DNA from 4 places in the Rhizobium sp. LjRoot254 genome. Region 1 is predicted to be linked to each of the others. Evidence: predicted binding sites of a transcription regulator. Region 1 holds the regulator's gene; each other region holds the start of a gene.

The links. The regulator LexA, encoded in region 1, represses DNA repair genes until DNA is damaged. The targets are predictions, from matches to a motif close to TGTTCNNNNTGTGTTCNG.
Region 2: a site for LexA is predicted at 3,086-3,103, ahead of dnaE (DNA polymerase III subunit alpha). Genes of this name have one in related genera too.
Region 3: a site for LexA is predicted at 1,214-1,231, ahead of recA (recombinase RecA). Genes of this name have one in related genera too.
Region 4: a site for LexA is predicted at 1,394-1,411, ahead of radA (DNA repair protein RadA). Genes of this name have one in related genera too.

What each region holds. Positions count from the first base shown of each region.
Region 1 covers NZ_CAXUSM020000001.1:2,220,261-2,226,391, forward strand. The annotation lists gene ACSQ26_RS10900 (flavin-nucleotide-binding protein) at 1-530, opposite strand, end outside; gene ACSQ26_RS10905 (glutathione S-transferase family protein) at 540-1,154, opposite strand; gene ACSQ26_RS10910 (LysR family transcriptional regulator) at 1,263-2,174, shown strand; gene ACSQ26_RS10915 (BrnA antitoxin family protein) at 2,283-2,519, shown strand; gene lexA (transcriptional repressor LexA) at 2,695-3,405, shown strand; gene gmd (GDP-mannose 4,6-dehydratase) at 3,691-4,764, shown strand; gene fcl (GDP-L-fucose synthase) at 4,769-5,701, shown strand; gene ACSQ26_RS10935 (acyltransferase family protein) at 5,734-6,131, shown strand, end outside.
Region 2 covers NZ_CAXUSM020000001.1:2,665,111-2,671,241, forward strand. The annotation lists gene dnaE (DNA polymerase III subunit alpha) at 1-2,881, opposite strand, end outside; gene ACSQ26_RS13110 (winged helix-turn-helix transcriptional regulator) at 3,224-3,916, opposite strand; gene ACSQ26_RS13115 (acyl-CoA dehydrogenase family protein) at 4,143-5,276, shown strand; gene ACSQ26_RS13120 (site-2 protease family protein) at 5,501-6,131, shown strand, end outside.
Region 3 covers NZ_CAXUSM020000001.1:2,544,930-2,551,060, reverse strand. The annotation lists gene ACSQ26_RS12520 (pseudouridine-5'-phosphate glycosidase) at 1-148, opposite strand, end outside; gene ACSQ26_RS12515 (carbohydrate kinase family protein) at 180-1,121, opposite strand; gene recA (recombinase RecA) at 1,354-2,439, shown strand; gene alaS (alanine--tRNA ligase) at 2,611-5,268, shown strand; gene ACSQ26_RS12500 (GGDEF domain-containing protein) at 5,392-6,131, shown strand, end outside.
Region 4 covers NZ_CAXUSM020000001.1:2,736,453-2,742,583, reverse strand. The annotation lists gene ACSQ26_RS13495 (ABCB family ABC transporter ATP-binding protein/permease) at 1-226, shown strand, start outside; gene ACSQ26_RS13490 (hypothetical protein) at 319-1,371, shown strand; gene radA (DNA repair protein RadA) at 1,476-2,879, shown strand; gene ACSQ26_RS13480 (CvpA family protein) at 2,973-3,611, shown strand; gene purF (amidophosphoribosyltransferase) at 3,904-5,400, shown strand; gene ACSQ26_RS13470 (SDR family NAD(P)-dependent oxidoreductase) at 5,481-6,131, shown strand, end outside.

The sequences.
Region 1 (6,131 bases):
GCTGCCTCATCCGCCCTGTCCGCTGTCTCCGGAATCACCTCGGACGGCAAAGTAGGATCACTGGCATAGTACGCCCCACGTAGCTGGATATACTTCGGACAGTTGCCGAAGCTCTGTTCGACTCGCACGCTGAAGCCGGTGTCATCGCGAACAACCTCGCCGTTGAGGCGGTTGCGACGGCGGGTGCCCAAATCGATCCCCAGCATGCCAATTGCTCTTCCGTTATCCATTCCCGCGTCGGCGGGATCGAGAGGATCGCGCTTCAGATCGAGGTGGAGATATCGGTCGTCGATCGCCTGCAGGAAACCCGGATAACCGGTCCTTACCGTCGCCCAGGCGTCGCCGGCGGTGTCAACGGTCCCCAGGATAGCCATCGGCAGCAGCGGATAGAACAACCGGTGCTGCTCGATGAGATGGTCGCGGATGACGTGCCTGCCGACCTCCGCCAGCCGGTCGGCAACGCCGAGCGATGCTTGAAGCGCAACCTCGCCAGGATGCCAAGAACTATCGACTTTGAGATTTTGCAACATATGAAGCCCTCACGCAGCGCGAACGGCCGAGGCAAGCGGAAATTCCACGAAGCCCTGCAGGTTTTCGACCCTGTCGAGCCAAGCGAGGATGTGCTGATAGCCGCCCAATTCCACATTGCCCTCAGGTGCACGGGCGACATAGCTGTAGAGCGCGACATCGGCGATGCTTGGCGCTGTGCCACCCGCGATCCACTTGCGCTGCCCGAGCTCCTGGTTGAGCACGCCAAGTATGGCATGGGCACGCGGAATCACCTCTTCCGGCCTGTAGGGCGCGTTGAACACCGTGATCAACCGCGCCTGAGCCGGTCCATGGGCGAGTTGCCCGGCTGCGACCGAGAGCCAGCGCTGCACTTCGGCTGCGCTGCGGGCATCTTCCGGCAGCCAGTCCGTACGGCCGAATTTCTTGGCGAGATAGACCAGGATCGCATTGGAATCGGCGATAATGATGCCATCATCCTCCAACACCGGCACCTGACCGAGTGCATTGAGCGCCAGAAATTCCGGCGATTTGTGCGCGCGCTGGGCAAGGTCGACATCGATGATCTGGCAATCGACGCCGAGCAACGAGAGGAACAGCCTGGCGCGATGCGAATGGCCCGATAGGGTGAAATTATAGAGCTTCATTTTGACCTCCGATAATTGGGAAGGCTCAATATGATTGTTCCCCTTGGAATTGATAATCGGTGAATATGGAACTACACTGTTACGTCAGACGAAATAACTAGGCAAAATATGGACCGCTTGCAGGGAATGCGCATTTTCACTGAAGTGGTCGATTCCGGTGGTTTCGCCGCCGCCGCCAAGGCGATGCATCTGAGCGCACCGGCGGTGACCCGCGCGGTTGCGTCTCTCGAAGCCGAGATCGGCACACGCCTGCTAATCCGCACCACCCGCTCGGTGAAGCTGACTGCAGCCGGCGAAGGCTATGTTGCCGATTGCCGGCGCATCCTCGCTGAAATCGCCGAGGCCGAGGCCAATGCCGCGGGCAGTTTCGGCAATCCGGCGGGCGCGATTACCGTCACCGCGCCGGTGCTTTTCGGCAGGCTCTACGTCCTGCCAATCCTGCTGGATTTCCTCGATCTCAATCCGGCCGTGCAGGTGCGGTTCCTTCTGCTCGACCGTGTCACCAATCTCGTAGATGAGGGAATCGACGTTGCCATCCGCATCGCCCACCTGCCCTCCTCCGGCCTGACCGCACGACGCGTCGGCTTCATCCGGCAGGTCGTGTGCGGATCGCCCGACTATTTCGACCGGCACGGCGAACCCAAAATTCCGCAGGACCTGACATCCCACCGGCTGATCGGCCGCGACGGCATTTTCGGCGGCGCCGAATGGCAATTCGGCAGAGCAACGAAGATTCGCGTTCCGATCTCGACCCGCCTCACCTGCAACACCAATGACGCCGTCATCGATGCGGTGATCGCCGGCTGGGGTCTGTCGCGCTTCCAGTCCTATCAGGTCGCTGCTCATGTCAGGGCTGGCCGCCTCAGGACCGTGCTTGCCGAGTTCGAACAGGAACCCGTGCCCATCCATATCGTGCATGCCGAAGGCAGGTCCGCATCGGGCCGTCTCCGCGCGTTCGTGGACTTCGCCTCGGAGCGTTTGCGTGCCGATCCGGTGCTGGCCGATCCGGCGAAGGTATGAGTTTGGAAGCATCCGCCGAAGATCACATGATCAGTATGCGGTGGACGTGAGACAATTAATCGGAAATGATCGTCGGCATCCAGCAATCAATAGACAGAAGGTGCCACCATGGCGAACCCACCCCGCAGACCCGTCAGCGCCATGGATGCCGCTGAAGCATTGTTCAAGCCGGCGAAAAAGGTGGCCGCAGCGCCTGCCGTCGAGCGGCCGGCGCTGCCCAACACGAGGGAACTGGTTTCGCTCAAGATCGACAGCGACGTTCTGGCGTATTTCCAGGAAGCAGGTCCTGGCTGGCAGGAGCGCATCAACGATACATTGCGGGCGGCAATGCAGAAAAAATCCTGAAGATTTCCGCGCGCGATGCGCCACAGTTCATACCAGATTGCCTTTTTTGGGTCCCAGCGCCGAAAAATCGCATGATCACATGCTGATATAAGCAAAAATTAAACTCTTGCAGAACATAAATGGAACATATAGTGTTTGTTCCAGATTTGTTTCACGATTCTGCCGGGGTTTGAACATGCTAACCAGAAAACAGCAGGAATTGCTTCTCTTCATTCACGAGCGGATGAAGGAATCGGGCATTCCACCTTCCTTCGACGAGATGAAGGATGCGCTCGACCTCGCCTCCAAGTCGGGCATCCACCGGCTGATCACGGCTCTCGAGGAGCGCGGCTTCATCCGCCGCCTGCCGAACCGGGCCCGTGCGCTCGAGGTGATCAAGCTGCCGGAGGCCTATTCGCCGAGCGTCAAGCCGGCCGCCAGGGGTTTCTCGCCCAGTGTCATCGAGGGTTCGCTCGGCAAGCCGCAAGCACAGCCTCGGCCCGCCAACGACGATGTGCTCGATTCCGTGGCCATTCCCGTCATGGGCCGTATCGCGGCCGGTGTACCGATCTCGGCAATCCAGAACAACACGCATGAGATCGCAGTGCCTTCCGGCATGATCGGCAGCGGCGATCACTATGCGCTGGAGGTCAAGGGCGACTCGATGATCGAGGCCGGCATCCTCGACGGCGACACCGTCGTGATCCGCACCGGTTCGACCGCAAGTCCCGGCGATATCGTGGTGGCACTGGTCGACGACGAGGAAGCAACCCTCAAGCGCTTCCGCCGGAAGGGTGCCTCGATCGCGCTCGAGGCGGCAAATCCCGCTTACGAGACGCGGATTTTCGGACCTGACCGCGTGAAGGTCCAGGGTAAGTTGGTGGGCCTCATCCGCCGTTATCATTGAGCATCTTGGCCGGGACCGGGAACTTCTTCCCCGACCCCTGCGTTTTCCGCTGGGCAGAGCCATATTTACCAGTTGAAGGCGGGATGATTGCAGTCTTGCGCGTCCTTCGATAAGAAGAAGCGAAGGGTCAGAATTTCCGGAAATTTCTGCTTTTGTCCGTCCCCTCCGGGGTGATCGGGCAATTGCTGTGCTGTGTTCCGGCCTTCCGACATTTTGCCGCCCCATTCCGCCTCTAGCGCGGAGGCAGGCAATGGCCCAGAGATTGCATTCGACAGGAGAATCCATTTGAGCAACGACAAGAGAAAAGTAGCCCTTGTTACCGGCATTACGGGCCAGGATGGCGCCTATCTCGCCGAGCTGCTTCTGAGCAAGGGTTACATCGTCCACGGCATCAAGCGCCGCTCGTCGTCGTTCAACACCAGCCGCATCGAGAACATCTACCAGGATCCGCACGAGAAGGATCAGCGGTTCATCCTGCATTACGGCGACATGACGGATTCGACCAACCTGATCCGCATCGTGCAGGAGGCCCAGCCGGACGAGATCTACAATCTCGCCGCCCAGAGCCATGTGCGCGTGTCCTTCGAGACGCCTGAATATACCGCCAATGCCGACGGCATCGGCACGTTGCGCCTGCTTGAGGCCATCCGCATCCTGAAGATGGAGAAGAAGACCCGCTTCTACCAGGCCTCCACGTCTGAGCTTTACGGCCTGGTGCAGGAAGTGCCGCAGCGCGAGACGACACCCTTCTATCCGCGCTCGCCTTATGCGGCGGCGAAACTCTATTCCTACTGGATCGTGGTCAATTACCGCGAAGCCTATGGCCTGCACGCCTCCAACGGCATCCTGTTCAATCACGAGAGCCCGCTGCGCGGCGAGACCTTCGTCACGCGCAAGATTACGCGTGCTGCCGCTGCCATCCGGCTCGGCAAGCAGGACAAGCTTTATGTCGGCAACATCGATGCCAAGCGCGACTGGGGCCATGCCCGCGAATATGTCCGCGGCATGTGGATGATGCTGCAGCAGGATGAGCCCGACGACTACGTGCTCGCCACCGGTGAGACGACGGAAGTGCGCCAGTTCATTACCTGGGCCTTCGAGGATGTCGGCATCAATCTCGAATGGCGCGGCACCGGCGTCGACGAAAAGGGCTACGACATGCTGTCAGGCAATACAGTGGTCGAGATCGACCCGCGCTATTTCCGTCCCACCGAGGTCGAACTCCTGATCGGCGATCCGTCCAAGGCGCATCAGAAGCTCGGCTGGAAGCACGATACCTCCGTCCGCGATCTTTGCCGCGAAATGGTCAACGAAGACCTCAAGGTCATGCAGACCGCGACCGTGATGAAGGAAGCCTGAGGCCATGTATTCCCTCTCCGGAAAGCGGGTCTGGGTCGCCGGTCATCGCGGCATGGTCGGTTCGGCGATCATGCGCCGGCTCGATAGCGAAGGTTGTGAGGTGCTGGTCGCGTCACGCCAGGAGGCCGACCTGCGCGACCAGGCCGCGACCATGGCCTGGATCGAAAAAGCCAAGCCTGACGCCGTCTTTCTCGCAGCGGCGAAAGTCGGAGGCATCCTCGCCAACGACACCTATCCGGCCGACTTCCTCTACGACAACCTGATGATCGAGGCGAACATCATCAACGGCGCGTTCAAGGTTGGTGTCGAGAAGCTAATGTTCCTCGGCTCGTCCTGCATCTACCCGAAATTCGCAGCCCAGCCGATCACCGAGGATGCGATGCTGACGGGCCCGCTGGAGCCGACCAACGAATGGTATGCGATCGCCAAGATCGCCGGCATCAAGCTTGCGGATGCCTATCGCAAGCAGCATGGCGCCGATTTCATCTCCGGCATGCCGACCAACCTCTACGGCCCCGGCGACAATTTCGATTTGAATTCCAGCCATGTCATGCCGGCGCTGATCCGCAAGGCGCATGAAGCGAAGCTCGCCGGCGCGCCTGACATCACCATATGGGGAACCGGCACGCCGCGGCGCGAGTTCCTGCACGTGGATGATTGCGCCGACGCCTGCGTTCATCTGATGAAGAATTATTCGGCCGCCGGCCACGTCAATATCGGCTCCGGCGACGACATTACGATCCTGGAACTCACCAAACTGGTTTGCGACGCCGTCGGATTCCAGGGCGAGATCGCCCACGACCTGACCAAGCCGGATGGCACGCCCCGCAAGCTGATGAGCGCCGACAAGCTGCGCGGCATGGGCTGGCAGCCATCGATCGAACTCAAGGACGGCATCGCCGCCGTCTACAAGTGGTTCCTGGAAAACAAGGCCTGATCGATCCGACGGCGGCGACTGGAGCGCAATGAATGGCGGACAGCCGGCATCAACTGGCATTTCTCGACGGCCTCCGCGGATATGCCTCGCTGTGGGTGCTGGTCGGCCATGCCATGTTCATGACCGGCTACAAGATCGAGATCATCGCCCAGCCCGACATGGCGGTCGAGCTCTTCATCATCATCTCCGGCTTCCTGATGACCTACCACTATCAGGCTCGCGAGGTGCGAGAACCGTGGATGGAGCCTGATACCTGGAAGATCTTCTGGATTCGCAGGTTTTTTCGCATAGCCCCACTCTATTATGTCTGCCTGGCGCTCGCGCTCTATTTCGGGCCGGAACTCTGGCAGAGCAGGCTCGATGCCGCCACGGTCCTGTCCGGCGGTGTCGAAGAGCAGGCCCGTTATGCCAGCCGCTATCTCGATCAATC
Region 2 (6,131 bases), 440 kb from region 1:
GCAGCTTTTCCGATGGCAGCCATGGCGCGACGGGCTGGAAGATGATCTTTTCCGGGCCTGAACTCATCGAGCCGAAAATGTCGCCCTGCCCGCTGACCTTGTCGGACACTGCCCGCTGGGCAAAGGCCATAAGGCGATCGATGCCGCCACTCAGAAGCGCGCGATCGACGCCGAAGCAATCGAAGGCGCCGGCGAAGATCAGGCTTTCCCAGACGCGGCGGTTGACGAATTTCGGATCGGTGCGCAGGCAGAAATCCTCGAGGCTGGCGAAGGGCGTGGTCCCGCGCGCTTCGACGATGTGCTCGACCACCGCCTCGCCGACGCCCTTGATCGCGGCGAGCGAGAAATAGATGCAGTTCTCGCCGACCTCAAACGGTCGGAATGAGGTCTGTACCGAGGGTGCGACGACCTTGATGCCGAGGCGTAGCGCATCCTGGCGGAAGTCGTTGACCTTCTCGGCATTGCCCATGTCGAGCGTCATCGAGGCGGCGAGGAACTCGACCGGATGATGCGCCTTCATATAGGCGGTCTGGAACGAGACCACGGCATAGGCCGCAGCGTGGGATTTGTTGAAGCCGTAGTTGGCGAACTTGGCCAGAAGATCAAAGATATTGTCGGCCTGGGGCTTCGACACCTTGTTGGCCATCGCGCCCTGTACGAAACGCGAGCGCTGCTGGTCCATCTCCGCCTTGATCTTCTTGCCCATGGCGCGGCGCAGCATGTCGGCTTCGCCGAGCGAATAGCCAGAGAGCACCTGGGCGATCTGCATCACCTGCTCCTGGTAGACGATGACGCCCTGGGTTTCTTTCAGCAGATGATCGATCATCGGATGGATGGATTCGATCTCCTCGTCGCCGTGCTTGCGGGCGTTGTAGACCGGGATGTTCTCCATCGGGCCCGGACGGTAAAGCGCCACCAGCGCGATGATATCCTCGATGCAGTCGGGCTTCATGCCGAGCAGCGCCTTGCGCATGCCGGCACTTTCAATCTGGAAGATGCCGACCGTCTCGCCGCGCGACATCATCTCGTAGCTCTTGGGGTCGTCGAGCGGCAGCAACGCGAGGTCTATGTGGATGCCCTTTCGGGCGATCAGGTCGACGGCGGTCTTGAGCACCGTCAGCGTCTTGAGGCCGAGGAAGTCGAACTTTACCAGACCCGCCTGCTCCACCCATTTCATGTTGAACTGGGTGACGGGCATGTCCGAGCGCGGATCGCGGTAGAGTGGCACGAGCTCGGCAAGCGGCCGGTCGCCGATGACGATGCCGGCGGCATGCGTCGAGGCATGGCGATAGAGGCCCTCGATCTTCTGGGCGATATCGAGCAGGCGGGCGATGACCGGCTCGCGCTCGGCCTCTTCCTTCAGGCGCGGCTCCTCCTCGATCGCCTTGGAGAGCGGCGTCGGGTTGGCCGGGTTGTTCGGCACCAGCTTGCAGATCCGGTCGACCTGGCCATAGGGCATTTCGAGCACGCGGCCGACGTCGCGCAGTGCCGCGCGGGCCTGCAGCGAACCGAAGGTGATGATCTGCGCCACCTGTTCGCGGCCGTATTTGGCCTGGACATAGCGGATCACCTCTTCGCGCCGATCCTGGCAGAAGTCGATGTCGAAGTCGGGCATCGAGACGCGTTCGGGATTGAGGAAGCGTTCGAAGAGCAGCGAGAAGCGTAAGGGATCGATGTCGGTGACGGTCAGCGCATAGGCGACCAGCGACCCAGCGCCCGAGCCACGGCCCGGCCCGACCGGGATATCGTGCGCCTTGGCCCATTTGATGAAGTCGGCGACGATCAGGAAGTAGCCGGGGAACTTCATGCCCTCGATGACACCGAGCTCGAATTCCAGACGCTCGCGATAATCCTCCTCGGTATAGCCGGGTGCCAGACCGATGGTCTTGAGCCGCATGTCCAGCCCTTCCCAGGACTGGCGCTTCAATTCCTCGGATTCCGGATCGGTGCCTTCGGCGGCGGCCTCACTGGTGAAGCGCGGCAGGATCGGCGCCACGGTCTTGAGGATGAAGGAACAGCGGCGCGCGATCTCGACCGTGTTGTCGATCGCCTCCGGCAGGTCGGCGAAGAGTTTCGCCATCTCGGCGCGCGACTTGAAATAGTGGTCGGGCGTCAGGCGGAAACGGTTGTCGTCGGAGACCATGGCATTGTGGGCCACGGCCATCAGCGCATCATGGGCCTCGAAATAATCCAGCGTCGGGAAGAACGGCTCGTTGGTCGCGACGATTGGCAGTTCGAAACGGTAGGCGAGATTGAGCATCGCGGCTTCATGCCCACGGTCGTAATTTCCATGCCGTTGCAGCTCGACATAGAGCCGGTCACCGAAGAGTGACGCGAGGGTTTGCAGCCGGGCTTCGGCGACTTCCTTCTGTCCCTCGGCGATCGCAACATCCACCGGGCCGCCACGCGCACCGGTCAGCGCGATCACGCCGGGAACGGAATCGCCGAGCCAGGATCGCTTGATATGGATAGTGCCCGGCCCCTCGCCCTGCATATAGGCGCGGCTGACGAGACCGGACAGCGTGTGATAGCCCTCGGCCGTGGCGGCGATCATCACGATTGCCGGCAGCTTGCGCAGTTGCTGCTGGCGGCCGTTCCTGTCGTCGCCGAACTCGTCTTCCATGTCGATCGAGAGCTGGCAGCCGATCAGCGGCTGCAGCCCGTCGCCCGAGGCGGTCTTGGAAAATTCGAGTGCGGCGAAGAGATTGTTCGTATCGGTCAGCCCGATGGCGGGCTGATTGTCGTCGAGCGCCTTGGCGATGATCTTCTTGACCGGCAGCGCGCCCTCGAGAAGCGAGTAGGCGGAGTGGACCCTCAGATGGACGAATTGCGGGCTCTCACTGAGCGCCTGTTCCGTCCCTGAATGAGAATCACCTGCCATGCCATGCCACCGTTTCGCGATGCCGGAATAGTATCGGCACGGTGCCCGTGGCGCGAGTCCTGTTTAAGGGACCCTGTCCTTACCCACTAGAAAGTGATCATCAACACAGCGCAGCTGGTCACAAACATGACGATTGAGGTGAACGCTGCCATGTCTCGAAGAAAATCGGTCATTTACGCCTCCTGTTCGTTTATGTTTCTTATTTGTTCCATTTTTGTTCGCGAGTCAATTGGGCAAATGCTGGGTGGTTAAAAAAGTGTTGAGAGCGACGAGGGACCACCCGCTATTCACAGGGGTCGGAGAACTTTAGCCTGGCAAACGCCTGGCTGACCTTGAATTGGGTTACTGCACCATTCGCTGCACGGTGGCGAAACCGCTCAGGCCAAGCCAGTCCGGCATGCTCCGGGCGATCGCGGGGTCGCCCTCTATGTCGAGTTCGCCTGCATCGGTCTCACGCCGGATGGTGGTGAGACCCATCCAGATGGCGGTCATTGACCGCAGCGATCCACGGACCAGCAGGTCGAGATCGTATCCGGGGTCAAAATTGCAGAGATCGGCACTTCCGTTCTCGACCACCAGCCACCAACTCTTCTGCGAAGCAATGAGTTCGGGATACAGAAACTGAATCGTGCAGCGGCGGGGCGGCAGATGTCCGGCAGCGAGGTTGCGGCGCATGTCCCACATCAGCAGCGAAGGATCGAGATTCTTCAGCGACAGCCTGGATTCCATCCATCGCTGCGCCCAGTTTCCAAGGCCGAGGATGAGCGGGCGAAGCTCTTCTCCAGCGTTCGTCAACCCATACTCCACAGCGCCGCCCGGCTTGCGCAACGTCGTGACCACGCCCGCCTGTTCGAGTTCCTTGAGGCGCTTGGAAAGCAGTGCCGGGGACATTTTGGGGACGCCACGACGAAGTTCGTTGAAACGCGTCGAGCCGCATAGCAATTCGCGCACCACAAGCGTCGTCCAGCGCGAACATAGAATCTCCGAGGCCATCGAAACCGGGCAGAACTGCCCATACCCACCGCGCTCTTGCATTGGAGACCTTTCAGGGCCGTCGAAAAACCCATGATAGTCGAGATTTCCACCAGAGCCAAGCGAGTGACGCCACTGTCCGCAACGGCGTCGGGCAACCGTCTCGTGGGGGGCAGTACAGTTCCTGAACTGGTAGCCGACCGGAAGTGCGCGCAAGATTGATGGCATAGTTTCATAATTGAAGGATATCGACATGCAAGCCGCAGCCGAATTTGCACTCACCCCTCATATGACAGACACCCCTGGGAGAAGCGTCGCCGAGATCGCGGCATCGCTGGCACCCGCAATCGCGGATCGCGCCGCGACGACAGACGAGAGCGATTGCTTCGTCACCGAGAACTACGCCATGCTCAAGGAGTCGGGCCTGATCGAGGCGGCCGTGCCCGTCGAACTCGGCGGTCGTGGGGCGGAGGTCGCAGAACTCGCCGACATGCTGCGCATCCTCGCACATGCCTGCGGTTCCACCGCGCTCGCCTTCTCGATGCACACGCATCAGGTGGCCATCCCGGCATGGCGCTGGAGGCACCAGAAGGTCGCCGCCGTCGAGCCGCTTCTCAAGCGCGTCGCCGCCGAACGTCTGATCCTGCTCTCCAGCGGCGGTTCGGACTGGATCGGCGGCTCGGGCAAGGCGGAAAAGGTCGAGGGCGGCTACCGTGTCAACGCCCGCAAGGTGTTCACATCAGGCGCCGAAGCTGGCGCGATCCTGATGACCGGCGCCGTTCATGAGGCAGCGGACGGCACGCGGTCCGTTATCCATTTCGGCGCACCGATGAAATCGCCCGAGGTGAGAATCGAAAACACCTGGCGGACGCTCGGCATGCGCGGCACGGGGTCCAACGACGTTGTGTTCGAAAACCTCTTCATTCCCGATGCCAACGTGGCGCTGTCGCGAAAGGCGGGCGAATGGCATCCGCTGTTCCAGGTGATCGCGACCGTCGCCTTTCCGCTGATCTATGCGGTCTATCTCGGTATCGCCGAAAACGCCCGTGACATTGCCATCGATCTTGCCAAGAAGAAGCCCGCCAGCGATCACGCGACAAGCCTCGCCGGCCGGATGGATACCTCGCTCCGCGCCGCACAACTCGCGCACCGCTGGATGCTCGATATCGTCGCCCGCAATGCGCCCTCGGCCGAGAGCGTCAACGAAGTGATGATCGGCCGCTCTCTGGTCGCCCGACATGCGATCGAGGCGACGGAGCTGGCGATGGAACTCGCCGGCGGGGCCGGTTTCTATCGGGCTAACGGGCTGGAGCGGCGCTTCCGCGACGTGCAAGGCGCGCGCTTTCACCCGCTTCAGCAGGGTCCCCAGGCGCGATACACGGGTGCGATGGCGCTTGGCCAGCCGGTGGCGGAAATATTCTGACCGCCGGGTAGACAGACGAAAAGCGGGTTTAACTGTCGAAAAGCTGCGTCTCTGGTCTCAACGGGGTCAGAGGCGCGCCGGTGTTCGGCGCCTCCCTCAGAATGCCACCTTCAACCCCCACCTGCACGACTGGATACACCTTGAACGTAGACCCTTTGATATGGCAGGAGTTACCTGCAACTGTGTTGATCAGTAACCCGAACCGTTAACTTTGCGAGCCTGCATTGACCCTCCTCATTGTGCTGATCTCGTATGTGCTCACATCCTGGCTGGTCTTGTTTGTGCATGAATACGGGCATGCCGTTGCGGGCGATCTGGCCGGATTGCGCATATTCGAGATAAAGGTCGGCTCCGGTCCGCGCATTTTTCGCTTTCGCCTGTCCGGCATAAACATCGAGATCAATCTGCTGCCGCTCGCGGGCATCGTGCGTGCATTTCCCCCCATTACGGGACGGCGCTACCAGATGATCATTTTTACCGCAGGTGGTCCCGCCGCGAGCATCCTGTTCCTGATTGCATTTATCGTCATCTCGGATCGGATCGAACCGTCGGAGCTTACAAATGCCATCTTAGTCCCCGCTCTTCTGAGTCAGCTTGTGATTATCTTTCTCTGTCTTTGGCCAAGAGAAGTGCAGATCTACGGTCGGCGGATGGCAAGTGACGGCTTGTCATTCCTGCGCCTGTTGACGAGCAAGGAACCTTATGGGGCGGCATATAGGGCCGGATATCTCGCAACGATCATGCCGTATGCGTCATCAGGCTCAATTCCGCCTACGTTGACCGCGCAGTCGGACCGCCTGGCCTTTCATCTCGCCTCCAGATCACAATCTGATGGCATCCTCAGTGACGCAACAA
Region 3 (6,131 bases), 320 kb from region 1:
CGACGCTCTGGGCCATTTCGAGATTGCCGGGATAGGGCATGCCGTGGGTGATGATGGTCGATTCAAGCGCCACGACCGGCACGCCGTTGGCCTTGGCCGCGGCCACTTCGGATGAATAGGAAACGGGGAGGGCGTGCGCGTCGGTCATCGGTTTTAGGTCCTGAAACGTTGTTGGCGGCTTACAACACGATTTCGGCTGATGGCACAAGGGGAAGGGTGCTCATCAGCAGATCGCGCGTGAGATCCTCGGCGGTGGCCATTTCGCTGGCAAGCGCAAGCCGCGCCGAGGCAGCGCCATGCACGATGCCGTCGCCGAGTGTACCACCTTCCAGCCGCGCATGCAGGAAGCCCGCGGCAAAGCCGTCACCCGCGCCGGTCACATCGCCGATCACCTCGAGCGGTGGCGGTAGCAATGACGCCTGCGAGGCCTCGTCCCAGGCGACGATTTCCCGGCCGCCGCGTGTGATCGCACCGCCTTTGAGACCTGTGGCCCGCATGATCGCCGGCCATGCGCGGTGGTCATTGGGCGTCTCTCCCGTCAGCGCGCGCGCCTCGGCCTCGTTCATGAAGAGATAGTCGAGCCGGTCGAGCAGATCCTGGAACCGCACGACTTTGGCCGGCGAAATGCCGATCGCCGCGACCGACAGGTTCCGTTCGTCCGCAGCCTCGGTCAGCGCCGCGAGCGTCTCGGCGGGGAGGTTGGCATCCGTGAGGATGAATGCAGCGTCGTCGAACTGGTCGCGGACCTGCCGCGCGGCCAGCCGCTTGGGGCTGAAAAACCGGTAGAGATCCATGTCGGCGAGCGCGATGACCAGATTGCCGTCGCGCTCCATGATCGCCGTATAGGTCGGCGTCCGGCGATCGAGAAAGGTGAAGGGCCGGTCGATGATGCCGGCGCTTTCCGCCGCCGCCGCGACCGCGTCGCCCTCGGAATCGCCGCCGCGCGCCGAGATCAGCGTCACGCGGTGGCCGAGGCGGGAGAGGCTGCGCGCGCAGTTGAAGGCGCCGCCGCCGGCCTCTTCCTTCCACATGCCGGGGTTGGATGCGCCCGGTGCGGTCGCGCCGGAAATCCGTCCGCGCCGGTCGATATGGGCGCCGCCCAGAACGAGGATGTCAGTCATGCCAAAAATTCCGTCTGCCACTCGAATCATCCATATCGCCCCGGGGCAAAAAGAAGCAAGTGCGCCTGTTGATAAACCCTTGCAGGGATTGCGAAAACAAAAATAGAACACGCATCGGATTGACCCATAAGTTCAATAATTTAAGACCCACTTGCAATAAGAGAACAAATAGGGTACACAACCTTCATCGACACATTGCTTCGTCGGCTCCGATAACTTAAAGGTGGACCAAATGGCTCAGAATTCGCTGCGACTGGTAGAGGACAACAAATCGGTGGACAAAAGCAAGGCACTGGACGCGGCGCTCTCCCAGATCGAACGGTCGTTCGGCAAGGGATCGATCATGCGCCTCGGCTCGAACGAGAACATCATCGAGATCGAAACCATCTCCACCGGTTCGCTCAGCCTCGATATCGCGCTCGGCGTCGGGGGCCTGCCGAAGGGCCGCATCGTCGAGATCTACGGTCCTGAAAGCTCGGGCAAGACCACGCTTGCCCTGCAGACCATCGCCGAGGCCCAGAAGAAGGGCGGTATCTGCGCCTTCGTCGATGCCGAACATGCGCTCGATCCCGTCTATGCCCGCAAGCTGGGTGTCGATCTCGAAAACCTGCTGATCTCGCAGCCCGATACCGGCGAACAGGCACTCGAAATCACCGATACGCTGGTTCGATCAGGCGCGATCGACGTGCTGGTCGTCGACTCGGTCGCGGCACTGACGCCACGCGCCGAAATCGAAGGCGAGATGGGCGACAGCCTGCCGGGCCTGCAGGCCCGCCTCATGAGCCAGGCGCTGCGCAAGCTCACCGCATCGATCTCGCGTTCCAACACGATGGTGATCTTCATCAACCAGATCCGCATGAAGATCGGCGTCATGTACGGTTCGCCGGAAACCACCACCGGCGGCAACGCGCTGAAATTCTATGCCTCCGTCCGCCTCGACATCCGCCGCATCGGCTCGGTCAAGGAGCGCGAGGAAGTCATCGGCAACCAGACCCGCGTCAAGGTCGTCAAGAACAAGCTTGCACCTCCCTTCAAGCAGGTCGAATTCGACATCATGTATGGCGAGGGCGTCTCCAAGAATGGCGAACTTGTCGATCTCGGCGTCAAGGCCGGCATTGTCGAGAAATCCGGCGCCTGGTTCTCCTATAACAGCCAGCGCCTCGGTCAGGGCCGTGAGAATGCCAAGACCTTCCTCAAGGAAAATCCGGATCTCGCCAACGAGATCGAACTGGCGCTCCGCCAGAATGCCGGCCTGATCGCCGACCGCTTCCTGGAGAACGGCTCGCCAGAGGCCGATGTGGACTCGCCTGACGCCTGATCAGCGACGTTGAAACCGGTGCGTGCCAGCGCATCGAATGAACCCAACCCGGCCGCCGCCGAAACCGGCGCGCCGGGTTTTGTTTTTCTGGACATGGTCAAGCACGGGCGATAAAAGCCGGTGTCCAAAATGGCGCCGGTTGCGGCGTCTAGAAGGTTTGAAAGGCATATTATGAGTGGCGTGAACGAAATCCGGTCGGCATTCCTGGATTACTTCAAGAAGAACGGGCACGAGGTCGTTCCTTCTTCGCCGCTCGTTCCGCGCAACGACCCGACCCTGATGTTCACCAATGCCGGCATGGTGCAGTTCAAGAACGTCTTCACCGGCCTGGAACAGCGCCCCTACAAGACCGCTGCGACCGCGCAGAAATGCGTCCGCGCCGGCGGCAAGCATAACGACCTCGACAATGTCGGCTACACCGCGCGCCACCACACCTTCTTCGAAATGCTCGGCAATTTCTCCTTCGGTGACTATTTCAAGGAACGCGCGATCGAACTCGCCTGGAACCTGATCACCAAGGAATACGGTATCGACCGCAACCGCCTGCTGGTCACCGTCTACCATACCGATGACGAGGCATTCGGGCTCTGGCAGAAGATCGCCGGCCTGTCGGACCGTCGCATCATCCGCATCCCGACATCGGACAATTTCTGGGCCATGGGCGATACCGGCCCCTGCGGTCCCTGCTCGGAAATCTTCTACGATCACGGCGAGCATATCTGGGGCGGTCCTCCGGGTTCCGCCGATGAAGATGGTGATCGTTTCATCGAGATTTGGAACCTCGTCTTCATGCAGTATGAGCAGCTGACTAGGGAAGAGCGGATCGACCTCCCGCGTCCGTCGATCGATACCGGCATGGGCCTCGAGCGCGTCTCGGCGCTGCTGCAAGGCAAGCACGACAATTACGATACCGACCTGTTCGGTGCGCTGATCGCTGCCTCGATGGAAGCGACCGGCGTCGATGACCAGGGTGATCGCCGCGCGAGCCACCGCGTCATCGCCGACCATCTCCGCTCGACCGCCTTCCTGATCGCCGATGGCGTTCTGCCGAACAATGAAGGTCGCGGCTATGTGCTCCGCCGCATCATGCGTCGCGCCATGCGCCACGCCCAGTTGCTCGGCGCCCGCGATCCCTTGATGTACCGGCTCGTGCCGGCGCTGGTGTTGCAGATGGGCGCGGCCTATCCCGAGCTGATCCGCGCCGAGGCCCTGATCACCGAGACCTTGAAGCTCGAGGAAACCCGTTTTCGCAGAACGCTGGAGCGCGGCCTCGGCCTGCTCAACGAGGCCGTTGGGGGCTTGGGTGAAGGCGCCGAGCTTGACGGCGATACGGCGTTCAAGCTCTACGACACGTATGGCTTCCCGCTCGACCTCACGCAGGACGCGCTGCGCCAGAAGGGCATCGGCGTCGATACCGAGGGCTTCTCCAAGGCCATGCAGCGGCAGAAAGCCGAGGCACGCGCCAATTGGTCGGGTTCCGGTGACGCCGCAACGGAGACCGTCTGGTACGAGCTGAAGGACGTCCACGGTGCGACCGAATTCCTCGGCTACGAGACGGAGCGCGCCGAAGGCGTCGTGCAGGCGCTGGTCGTTGGCGGCAAGCAGATCACCGAAGCCAATGCCGGCGACAAGGTTCAGGTCGTCGTCAATCAGACGCCGTTCTACGGCGAGTCCGGCGGCCAGATGGGCGACACCGGCGTCATCGTTTTCGAAGGCGGCCGCGCGATCGTCACCGACACCCAGAAGAAGGGCGAAGGCCTCTTTGTGCATTCGGCCGAGATCACCGAACGCACGCTGAAGGCCGGCGATCCGGTGACGCTCGAGGTCGATCACGCTCGCCGCAGCCGGATTCGCTCCAATCACTCCGCCACCCATCTCATCCATGAGGCGCTGCGCGAGGTGCTGGGCACCCATGTCGCGCAGAAGGGTTCGCTCGTTGCACCGGAGCGGCTACGTTTCGACGTCTCGCATCCCAAGCCGATGTCGGCGGAGGAACTGAAGGAAGTCGAGGAGATCGCCAACGATATCGTGGTGCAGAACGCCTCGGTTTCGACGCGGCTGATGAGCGTCGATGACGCGATCGCCGAGGGTGCGATGGCGCTGTTCGGCGAGAAATACGGCGACGAGGTGCGCGTCGTGTCGATGGGCACCGCCAAGCGTGGCGCGAAATCCGGCAAGCCTTACTCCGTGGAACTCTGCGGCGGAACCCATGTCCGTGAGACCGGCGATATCGGGCTGATCCGTATTCTCAGCGACAGCGCCGTGGGCGCCGGCGTGCGCCGCATCGAGGCGCTGACCGGCGAGGCGGCACGCGAATATCTCTCGACGCAGGACGAGCGCGTCAAGCAGCTCGCTTCGATCCTCAAGGTCCAGCCGGACGACGTGCTCGCCCGTGTCGAGGGCCTGATGGACGAGCGCCGCAAGCTCGAGCGCGAACTCACTGAGACCAAGAAGAAGCTCGCCATGGGCGGCGGCGGTTCTTCGGCGGAGCAGGGCGTGCGCGACGTCAACGGTATAAAATTTCTCGGCCGCGTGATCACCGGCGTCGAGCCGCGCGATCTCAAAAGCCTGGCCGACGAAGGCAAGAAGACTGCCGGTTCCGGCATCGTCACACTGATCGGCGTGTCGGAGGATGGCAAGGCAAGCGCCGTCGTGGCCGTTACCGACGACCTGACGGGCCGTTTCTCGGCTGTCGATCTTGTCCGTGTCGCCTCCCAGGCGCTTGGCGGCAAGGGCGGCGGCGGCCGGCCGGACATGGCTCAGGCCGGCGGGCCAGATGGCGCGAAAGCCGATGAGGCACTCGAAGCGGTTGCAGCCGCGCTCGGCTGAGCACGGCCTTCCGGCATGCCAATTGCCTGAAATACATGACGAATGGCGGTTCGTTTCGCCGTTTGTTAAACTTTTTCGCGTAAGCAATTCCCATAGCTGGGAGTTGCAATCTTGAATGCCGTCTTGAGCGTCCCGACAATCTTCATTTGCACCGCTATCACTTTTCTGATGGTCGCCGTGGCGCTTACGCTGCTCTCGGCCCATGACCGCAAGGAAAAAGCGACACGCTGGTGGGCAGCCGCCATGTGGATGGGGGTGCTGGCGGTGTCCGTCGCGGCCACCCGCACGGTGGCCCCAGCCTGGTTCGCCATTGGCATCGGCAATAGTTTCGTCATCATGACGATGTCGCTCGTCTCGGCGGGCTTCGCCGTCTTTTCCGGCGATCGACCGAAGCTGTTGCCGCTCTTCGCGGGCGCCCTCATCTGGACGGGATGCTATGCGGGCCTGGAGGTCTTTCGAGAGGAAATCACCTACCGCATCGTCGTGCTGACCTCTATCATGGCGACCTATAGCGTCACGATCGTCCATACGGCGTGGCGGGGGTGGCAGACCGAACGGCTGCCGACGTTTGTGGCGACCGTCGTGGTCTATGGCGCACACGGCGTCGTCTATGTCGCACGGATTGTGGCAGGCGTGCTCTACCCGGCGACGGAAGCGGATGGGCACATCCAGGCGCCGTGGCTGGTCGCCTTCGCGCTGGAGGGTTTCGCACTCACCGTGCTGAGCGCCTTCGTCTTCACCATGCTGATCAAGGAACGCGCCGAACGGCGCTATCGGCTGGCGGCTGAAATCGATGGCCTGACTTCGGCTGCCACGCGCCGCTTCTTCGTCTCGGAGACGCGGGATCTGATGGCGCGCAAGCA
Region 4 (6,131 bases), 520 kb from region 1:
CGCCCACCGGCTCTCGACCGTGGTCAATGCCGACGAAATCATCGTGCTGAAGGACGGCGGCATCGCCGAACGCGGCAAGCACGCAGACCTTCTCGAACATAACGGCCTCTACGCCCAGATGTGGAGCCGCCAACGCGAGGCGAGCGAGGCCGAGGAGAAGCTCAAGAAGGTGCGCGAGGAAGACGATCTCGGCGTGATCGACAGACGTGCGCCGGCGGCGGAGTGAGGGCCGCCAGGCCGCTTGAGTCCAAGCTTGTTCGTCCGGTGGCGGATAGGGTCGCGACCCTTCCGCAACCGATATGATGAGCGAGCACACACATGGCCTATATGCCGACGGCGAACGAGACAGGGACGGGCATTCGCAGGGAACTGGCCGGAGGTGAGGACGTTTTCATCGCTCGCGGGCTTTTGGTCAGCTCTTCCGACAATTATGCCATCCTCAGCACAGGCGGCTTTTCGGCGATCAATGTACAGGGCACGGTCAGCGCACTGCATTCGGCGATCCGCCTAGGTGACGATCCGGCGGGCAATCCCGGCAATTCCGTTTTGGTTGGCAGGGACGGATGCGTCGCGAGCCTCGGCCAGAATTACGCCATCGATCTGCAGGGCACGCTTGCACGCATCACCATCAGAGGCGAAGTCTGGGGCTCCAACTTCGGGATCAGCATGGGCGGCGATTCCGAGACCGACGAATCTGTACTCGTCAATTCTGGGAGTATCCGCGCCGAGTGGACGGCAGTCCGGCGCACGGGCGACGAGGACTTCGTCTTGCGCAACAGCGGCGAAATCGTCGGTGGCTTCGAAGGTGATTCATTTTGGAGCGATGGCGCAAGCCAAGACAGGATAATCAACACTGGCATCATGAGCGGCAACATCGGTCTTGGTGCAGGAAACGACATCCTCGACAGCCGGGAGGGGCTGGTGGAAGGTTTCGTTGAGGGACGGGGAGGTGCGGATCAATTGCTCCTCGGCGCTGGCGGGCTGGGCAATGACACTTTGCGCGGTGGCGCCGGTGCCGACAGTTTCATCTTCGACAGTCCGCTGGACGGAGCGCCGAACGTCGATCGTATCCTCGACTTCAATGTGCGGGACGACACGATCGAACTGGGCAATATAGCCTTCCAAGCGATGGGTCTCGGCTCTCTCGGCAGGGCGAACTTCGCGGCCGGTGCGAGCGGCAAGGCTCTGGATGCCGACGACCGCATCATCTACGATCGCGACAGCGGATGGCTGCTACACGATGCCGACGGCAAGGGCGGCGGTGACGCCGTGCATTTCGCGACCATCGGCAAGAACCTTAACCTCGATCACCGCGATTTCCTGGTCTTCGATCAAGCCCCCTCATTGGCGGAGAGATCCTGGGAGGTGTAGCGAGCAGCGTCTGGCCGCGCGGGGTTGCCTGTTTGTTCTCTTTCGTTTATGCCGTGAGTCCTGCCCGCCGCGCTTCCTGCGGCGTGACGAGGATTGCTAGCCGCATGGCCAAAACCCGCACCCAATTCATCTGCCAGAACTGCGGCACCGTTCATTCCCGCTGGGCGGGCAAGTGCGATGGCTGCGGCGCCTGGAATACGATCATCGAGGAGGACCCGACCTCGGGTATCGGCGGTGGGCCGGTGCGGGCGCCGAAGAAGGGCAGGCCGGTGGTTCTGACCACGCTCGATGGCGAGATCGAGGAAGCGCCGCGCATCGAATGCGGCATTTCCGAATTCGACCGGGCGACGGGCGGCGGTTTCGTGCGGGGATCAGCGCTGCTGGTCGGCGGCGATCCTGGTATCGGCAAGTCTACGCTCCTGATGCAGGCGGCGGCGGCATTGTCGCGTAAGGGCCATCGCGTCATCTATGTCTCGGGCGAGGAGGCGATTGCTCAGGTGCGCCTGCGTGCCCAGCGCCTGAGTGCAGCCGATGCGGGCGTGCTGATCGCTGCGGAGACCAATGTCGAGGACATCCTCGCCACGCTCGCCGAGGGCAAGCGGCCGGACCTCGTCATCATCGATTCCATCCAGACGCTCTGGAGCGACATGGCGGAAGCCGCTCCCGGAACAGTCACCCAAGTGCGCGTCGGCGTGCAGGCGATGATCCGTTTCGCCAAACAGACCGGGGCGGCCATGGTGCTGGTCGGCCATGTCACCAAGGATGGCCAGATCGCCGGACCTCGCGTCGTCGAGCACATGGTCGATGCCGTGCTCTATTTCGAGGGCGATCGCGGGCATCACCATCGTATCATGCGTACGGTCAAGAACCGCTTCGGGCCGACCGACGAGATCGGCGTGTTCGAAATGTCCGACAAGGGCCTGCGCGAGGTCACCAATCCCTCGGCACTTTTCCTTGGCGAGCGCAATGCCAAGTCGCCCGGGGCGGCGGTCTTCGCCGGTGTCGAGGGCACGCGGCCGGTGCTCGTGGAGGTGCAGGCACTGGTGGCGCCGACCTCGCTCGGCACGCCGCGACGTGCCGTGGTCGGCTGGGATTCGAGCAGGCTTGCCATGATCCTCGCGGTGCTGGAGGCCCATTGCGGCGTCCGGCTCGGCAGCCACGACGTCTATCTCAACGTCGCGGGCGGCTACCGCATCTCCGAACCCGCCGCCGATATTGCGATTGCGGCGGCGCTCGTTTCTTCACTCGCCTCTCTTGCTCTTCCGCATGATTGCGTCTATTTCGGCGAAATCAGCCTGTCTGGCGCGGTGCGCCCGGTGGGTCATACGGGGCTCCGCCTTAAAGAAGCCGAGAAATTGGGCTTTCAGACCGCGGTCCTGCCGACCGGTTCGGCGGAACTGCCAAAGGGGCTTTCGGGCCGCTGGACGCAGATCGAAAGCCTGACCGACCTGGTCGCACGGATCGCCGGCTCGAAACAAGTGGGCCGTGCGGCAAACGACATGGATTAGGCTTTCGCGTTAGCGGTGCCGGATGCTATATGGGCGCGCGTGGTAAGAGTTTGTTAACGGTAGGATATGTCCCACCGTTTTGTGGAGAGATAGATGCCCATTACTGCTTTTGATGGTATTGTTCTTGCTATTGCACTGTTTTCCGCCGTTCTCGCCATGGTGCGCGGCTTTTCCCGCGAAGTTCTCTCCGTCGTCAGCTGGTTCGGCTCGGCCTATGCCGCCTACAAGCTTTACCCTTACGGCCTGCCTTACGCGAAGAATTTCATCGCCGACGAGAAGTTCGCCATCATCGCTTCGGCCGCCGCGATCTTCCTGATCGCGCTGATCGTCATCTCCTTCATCACCATGCGCATCGCCGATATGATCATCGACAGCCGCATCGGGGCGCTCGATCGCACGCTGGGCTTCATTTTTGGTGCCGCGCGCGGTATCCTCATCGTCGTCGTTGCGGTACAGTTCTACAATGAATGGGTGCCGCCGGAGAAGCATCAGGCCTGGATAGCCGGCTCAAAGTCCAAGCCCTTTCTCGACGATCTCGGGGAGAAGCTGAAGAATGCGCTGCCGGAAGACGTCGCCGCCCTTCTCCGCAAGAAGATCGAAGAGAAGATGAACGACGCCAACGGCAAGGATAATACGGCCACGCCGCCTGCCGATACATCGACCGATACGGCACCCGCCGAGCAGCCGACGGATACGGCACCGGCCGAGGAGCAGACGACGCCGCAGCAGTAAAAATTCTGTTGGGGCAGGGAGGACTGAGGTTTCCATACGGAGCGGTCTGAAGACGCCGGGCCGTATGGATGAAGGTGACGACATCGGACCATTCGGCCGGCGTTGCACTTCAGCAGACACGATGTCTTCCGGTCCACGGACCGAGGCTGAATTCGGCCAGATCGAGTGATTGAAAATGCGGGCAACGAGGCCCATATTTCCGGTTCATTCGAGCCTCCGGATCCGCCTCGGAAAATGGGTCGCTCGACGGGTCCTGACCCTAGTTTCCCACGAGCCAAAGGCCGTAAATCCGATGAACGACACCGCCTCTCGCAAGGTCAATGACGATATCGATGGTGACACCCTTCATGAAGAATGCGGGGTGTTCGGCATTTTGGGGCACAGCGATGCCGCGGCGCTGACGGCGCTCGGCCTGCACGCGCTCCAGCATCGCGGGCAGGAAGCGGCCGGCATCGTCACCTTCGACGACAAGGGCAAGCAGTTCCATACCGAAAAGCGCATGGGGCTGGTAGGCGACCATTACACGGACCCGGCGACGCTGGCGAAGTTACCCGGCGAAATGGCGATCGGCCATACCCGCTATTCGACCACCGGCGAAGTGGCGTTGCGCAACGTGCAGCCGCTTTTCGCTGAACTCGAGGTCGGCGGCATCGCCATTGCCCACAATGGCAATTTCACCAACGGACTGACGCTTCGCCGCCAGATCATCTCCACCGGCGCCATCTGTCAGTCGACATCGGATACCGAAGTCGTGCTGCACCTGATCGCACGCTCCAAGCACCCGTCGTCCTCCGACCGCTTCATCGACGCGATCCGGCAGATGGAAGGTGGCTACTCCATGCTGGCCATGACCCGCACCAAGCTGATCGCGGCGCGCGACCCGATCGGCATCCGGCCGCTGGTGATGGGCGAACTCGACGGCAAGCCGATCTTCTGCTCGGAAACCTGCGCGCTCGACATTATCGGCGCGAAATATGTCCGCGATGTTGAGCATGGCGAAGTCATCATCTGCGAGCTCCAACCGGATGGCTCGGTGCTGATCGATTCCCGCAAAGCCTCCAATCCGAAGCCCGAGCGGCTCTGCCTGTTCGAATATGTCTATTTCGCCCGGCCCGACTCTGTTGTCGGCGGGCGCAGCGTCTATGTCGCGCGCAAGAACATGGGCATGAATCTGGCCAAGGAGGCCCCGGTCGACGGGGACGTCGTCGTTCCGGTGCCCGATGGCGGCACGCCGGCTGCACTCGGCTATGCCCAGCAGAGTGGCATCCCGTTCGAATATGGCATTATCCGCAACCACTATGTCGGACGCACCTTCATCGAGCCGACCCAGTCGATCCGCGCCTTCGGCGTCAAGCTCAAGCATTCGGCCAACCGGGCAATGATCGAGGGCAAGCGGGTGATCCTGGTCGATGACTCGATCGTCCGCGGCACGACCTCGCTGAAGATCGTCCAGATGATCCGCGATGCCGGCGCCAAGGAAGTGCATATCCGCGTCGCCAGCCCGATGATCTATTATCCGGATTTCTACGGCATCGACACGCCCGACGCCGACAAGCTGCTGGCCAATCAGTATGCCGATGTGAACGACATGGCGAAATATATCGGCGCCGACTCGCTGGCTTTCCTATCGATCGATGGCCTCTACCGGGCAGTCGGCGGCGAGGAAAGAAATAACGCACGGCCGCAATTCACCGATCACTATTTCACCGGCGACTATCCGACGCGTCTTCTCGACAAGGACGGCGAGGCCGTGGGCGGCAAGCTTGCGGTCATCGCCAGCAACGGCTGATAGGGTCGTCGTTGGGTTAGGGGACGAACGAAGGGCGGTGGCCCTTCGTTTCATGAGAACAGCATGGATCAGGGCACTTCATGAGTATCAATCTCAGCGGCAAAATCGCGCTTGTCACCGGCGCTTCGCGCGGCATCGGCTATTTCACCGCGCTTGAACTGGCGAAGGCCGGCGCCCACGTCGTGGCTTGCGCCCGCACCGTCGGCGGGCTGGAAGAGCTTGACGATGCAATCCAGAAGGCGGGCGGCAGCGCCACGCTGGTGCCTTTCGATCTCGCCGATATGGGCGCGATCGACGGCCTAGGCGGCGCGATCTTCGAACGCTGGGGCAAGCTCGACATCCTGATCGCCAATGCCGGCATTCTCGGCACCATTTCACCGATCGGCCATGTCGAGGCCAAGACGTTCGAAAAGGTCATGACCATCAACGTGACCGCCACCTGGCGGCTGATCCGCTCGGTCGATCCCCTGCTGCAGAAATCGGATGCGGGCAGGGCGCTGATCCTGTCCTCTGGCGCCGCCCACAAATGCCGGCCGTTCTGGGGTCCGTATTCCGCCTCGAAGGCGGCGGTGGAGGCGCTCGCGCGCACATGGGCGGGCGAGACGAACCGCCTGCCGCTCCGCATCATAAGCGTCGATCCCGGCGGTACCCGCACCGCCATGCGCGCCAAGGCTTTCCCCGGCGAGGATCCCGATACGCTGCCGCATCCCTCGGAAGTCGCGCGCGAACTC